Regions from separate parts of the Pseudoalteromonas sp. CNC9-20 genome, predicted to be linked through region 2. Evidence: predicted binding sites of a transcription regulator. Region 2 holds the regulator's gene; the other holds the start of a gene.
What was found. Region 2 encodes FliA, which starts transcription of late flagellar genes. Its sites were predicted from a motif close to CTAAAGNTNNNNNNNNNNNNGCCGATA; they were not measured.
Positions count from the first base shown of each region.

Region 1: MHM89_RS10540 (DUF5610 domain-containing protein) is a predicted target of FliA. The motif match lies at 1,230-1,256, and genes of this name have one in related genera.

Region 1 covers NZ_JAKRFS010000004.1:60,966-63,370, reverse strand. The annotation lists gene MHM89_RS10540 (DUF5610 domain-containing protein) at 1-1,148, opposite strand, end outside; gene trmA (tRNA (uridine(54)-C5)-methyltransferase TrmA) at 1,344-2,405, shown strand, end outside.
Region 2 covers NZ_JAKRFS010000005.1:243,072-245,476, reverse strand. The annotation lists gene MHM89_RS13735 (protein phosphatase CheZ) at 1-506, opposite strand, end outside; gene cheY (chemotaxis response regulator CheY) at 524-907, opposite strand; gene MHM89_RS13725 (RNA polymerase sigma factor FliA) at 946-1,668, opposite strand; gene MHM89_RS13720 (MinD/ParA family protein) at 1,684-2,405, opposite strand, start outside.

The DNA of each region.
Region 1 (2,405 bases), on a different contig from region 2:
TCGCTGTCGTCGCTGGGGGTCGATGGTGAGTCTTTTAACAGCTGCTCCAGCTGCGAGAACATCGCTTTGCTGTAGTCAATAAACTCCTGCACTTTCTCTTGCTCTTTATCTTGATTGAGCCAAAGCATCAACCCCGATAGCTCATTTTGCAGCCCTAAGTCACCGGCCTGCTTGTATGCCTCTTTCAGCGACTCATTGAAAGGTTGCAGCTCTTTGGCAACTTCCTTACCTGGAGCCGTGCGCTCATACTCTCTTATTGCAGCACGAGTTTTAGTTTGTGTCAGATCCATAGAGAAGGCGACTAGCTCTGGGTTATCTAGCTGCAACTCACTGGCTTTATTGAACGCCTCATCATATTGGCCGCTAAAGAAGTCTTCACTTACGCCTTGCAGTAGTGCCATGAAATCATTTACAGCTTGCTGCTCGTCTTCATTTAATTCGCCATTAACCGATAACGTGAAGTTTAATTCCTGCTTCTCAAACTGTTCAGATGCATAGCCAGACCCTTGCTTTTCGCCGGGGGCAAATAAACTGGCTGCCGCACCAGCTTGGTAGTTTTGCGCTAAACTAACGACCACTTCATCGCCTTCAGCGGTAGTAAAACGATACTCGGCATTATTTTGTAGCTGCATATACTGGGCTTGGCTTACCGCTACGCCATTACCAATACTTTGCTCGCCAAAAAGCGATTGCTCAAACTCATTGAGCCCTTCTTCAATACCTTTTTGTGACTGCTCAATGCCGGTTTTAATTTCGTCGTTGAGTAGCCCAGCATCTTCAAGCTCACCGTAGGCATCATCAATACCGGTTTGCACGCCTTCGCGCGCTTGCGCCAGCATTTCTTGTAACTTGTCGTCATTGGCGCCATCGGCTTTCGCTTTTTTCACCGCACCAGTGACAAACTGCAGCACATTTTTCACTACCTCTTCGAAGTCAAATAACGGCTTGCTTTGCTGTTTTGGCTGTTCGAGACCTAACGCTTGCGCCAATTTGTCATTCAATACCTTGGCACCCACTTGGCCATAACCCGATGAGTAACTATCAAACCTCGGAGAGTTAATCGCGGGCTGTGCCGGCGCATCACCTTTATTTTTTAAACCAGAACGATTGCTTTGGTTAAAGATATGATTTAAATCGCTAATTTTCATGAGCTAAGGCCCTCCTCTGCAGTGGTTGCCAAGCCTTGGCAGCACACATTCATGAGTCAATTAATATACTACTACCGCTGTTATCGGCAGCACGCACAGAAACTGTAGAAATTTTGTGCACTTTGTAATGGCCGATACTGGACAAACCGTGGCAACTGCCTACAATAGCGGCGCACTTAATAACGAGAGGTTTGCATGCCAGTAATTGATATCGATACCAGCACCTATGACGCGCAGCTAACAGAAAAACAACAACGAATCACGACACAGTTTTCGCGCTTTGGTGTGCAACAGCTTGAAGTGTTTGCTTCGCCGCCGAAGCATTACCGTCAACGCGCTGAGTTTAGAGTATGGCATGATCAGGACGAGCTCTACCACATTATGTTTGACCCTGTAAGCAAAGAGAAGATCCGCGTTGATCAGTTTGACCCGGGTGCGCCGCTAATCAATGACCTTATGAGCGCGCTTATCAACGAGCTCAAAGATGATGAGTTGATGCGCCGTAAACTGTTTCAAATCGATTACCTCACGACGCTAAGCGGTGAGGCGTTGGTGAGCCTGCTTTACCACAAGCCACTCAACGAGCAATGGCTAGCTGGTGCCAAGGAATTACAAGCAAGATTACAACAACGCTTTAATGTTGAGCTCATTGGCCGTGCTCGCAAACAAAAAGAAGTGTTAGGAAATGACTATGTTATCGAGCGCTTGCAGGTAAATGGCCTGCAGTACGTTTATCAGCAAGTAGAAAACAGCTTTACCCAACCCAATGCCAAGGTGAACGAGCTAATGCTGGGCTGGGCTCAAGATGTGTGCGCCCCTTTGAATAATGATTTGCTCGAGCTTTATTGCGGTAATGGTAACTTCTCAGTCGCCTTAGCAGGGTCTTTCAATCGCGTATTGGCCACAGAAATTTCGAAGTCATCGGTTAAATCGGCACAGTACAATATCGCTGCTAATAAGGTGACTAACCTCGATATTATTCGTATGAGTAGCGAGGAGTTTACCCAAGCTATGCGTCAAGAACGTAGCTTTAGCCGCTTAAAAGACATCGACTTACAAGAGTATAACTGCCAGACCATCTTGGTTGATCCGCCGCGTGCTGGTATGGATGAGTTAACCTGTAAGTTGGTGAGTGAGTATGACAATATTATCTACATCTCCTGTAACCCAGACACATTAGAGCGCGACTTAGATAGGCTAGCAAGTACTCATAAGGTAACGCGATTCGCGATTTTTGATCAGTTCCCTTACACCCAT
Region 2 (2,405 bases):
TAGTCTTGCGCCATCAGCACATTGTTAAGAAGGTCGTGCAGCTCCACTGTGCTGCCTTGAGAGCGGTTCATAAAACTATCGAGCTGATGACACAACTGCTTGAACTCACCTAATTCGAGATCGCGACGCATCAATTTATCCCAAATGGGTTTAATTTGATGTAGTTCAGTGGATAGCTGCTCAGCGATGGGCAAACTGGCTTCCACGGCATCCATGGTTTTATTTGCCGCCTGCTCGGTCATTTCCATCACGTAATTAAGACGCTGCTTAGCATCGGGAATGGCTTCTTGCGTGAGGTCGTTCAAGCGCGTATCGAGTTGGAAATTCTTCAACGACTCGTGAAGTTGCCGCGTCAACTTGCCAACCTCAGCAAACAGTTCGGACTGTTCCTTGGAGGCAGCATCGAGGATCAGCTGATCGGCTTTCTCCTGCTCACCTTGCTCAAGAAACGATACAAGCTGTTTGGCTTGCTCTAGGGTAATGTGAGGTGCAGCGGGAGCTGACATAAACCTCTCCTTCTCGGTTAACCTAAGCGCTCAAATACTTTATCCAGCTTGGTTTTTAATGTAGCTGCGGTAAAGGGCTTAACGATGTAACCGTTCACGCCAGCTTGGGCAGCGGCAATGATTTGTTCCTTCTTCGCCTCTGCAGTTACCATCAGTACTGGAATGTGCTTTAAGCTGTCGTCGGCGCGAATTGCACGGAGCAAATCGATACCCTGCATACCTGGCATGTTCCAATCGGTAACCACAAAGTCAAACTCTTGGTTTTGCAACATGGGCAGCGCGGTACTACCATCGTCCGCTTCTTGCACGTTGGTAAAGCCTAAATCACGCAATAGGTTTTTAATGATTCTTCTCATAGTGGAAAAGTCATCGACCACGAGAATTTTCATGTTTTTATCCAAAGTATCCTCCAGTGAGGTATGAACCTTTATTCTTACTACTAATTGACCCAGTCATTGACTTTCGCTTTGAGCTTAATCATTGCCTGACCATGTATCTGACTCACACGGGACTCACTTACGTCCAGTATTTGCCCAATTTCTTTTAAATTCATTTCATCGTTATAGTACAACGATAATACCAATGCATCACGCTCGGGGAGAGAATTAATTGCCGCTACTAATGCTTGGTTAAAGCGTTCGTTGTGAACGCTGGTGTAGGGCCGCCCCGTTTGAGATTGTTCACTGCTCGGGGTGAGTACATCTTCATCGACACCTAAGTCTTCGATACCGAGCACTTTAGAGCAATTAACATCGTTTAAAATATGATGGTATTCATCGAGCGAAATATCAAGTTTTTCAGCTACTTCAACATCCTTTGGTTCCCGACCTAGGGAGGTTTCCAATTCATGTACAGCGGTAGCTACAGCGCGGCTATTGCGATGTACCGATCGTGGAGCCCAATCTCCCCGTCGTACTTCATCAAGCATCGCACCACGAATACGAATACCAGCAAACGTCTCAAAGCTGGCGCCTTTACTGGCGTCAAAGGTTTTTGATGCCTCTATGAGGCCAATCATGCCGGACTGAATGAGATCATCGAGCTGCACACTCGCTGGCAGTCGAGCCAGCAAATGACATGCAACACGCTTGACCAGCGCGGCATGGCGCTCGACCAGAGTGTTTAATTGTAATTGATCTTGATATCCAGCCACTTTATTCATAAATCCGAACAACAGTTAATTATTGACCAGCTTTTCAATGAAGAACTCCAAATGCCCCGATGGTTGATTAGGGGTTGGCCATTTTAGTGCCTTGCCAGCGAGACTTTTCAGCGATACCGAAGCGGGTGAGTTAGGGAATAACTCCACGACGGCTTTCTGGCGACGTGTTGATTTACGCATGTTTTCATCATAGGGCACGGTGGCCACTAATTCGAGCGCCACATCTAAAAATCGGTCGGTTACTTTGGAGAGTTTGGCAAATAAGTCTTGCCCTTCACGCTGGCTGCGCACCATATTGGCAACGACTTTGAATTTGTATACGCCATGTTCACGACTAAGCACCTTGATCAACGCGTAGGCATCGGTAATCGAGGTTGGCTCATCGCAGACCACCACCACAACATCTTGCGCAGCACGCGAGAAGCTCAGCACCATATCGGAGATACCAGCGGCGGTGTCGACAATGAGGACATCAAAGTCGTTATCGAGCTCGCTAAACGCACGGATTAAACCTGCATGCTCTGCGGCACTCAGTTCAACCATGCTCTGTGACCCCGATGTTGCCGGAGCAATACGAATGCCCGCAGGCCCAGTTACCAGTATATCGCGCAGTTCGCACTCACCACTTAGAACATGAGAAAGGTTCTTTTCAACACGCAGACCAAGCATAACGTCACAGTTTGCCAGTCCTAGGTCAGCATCTAACACTAAGACACGTTTGCCTTGCTGACCCATGG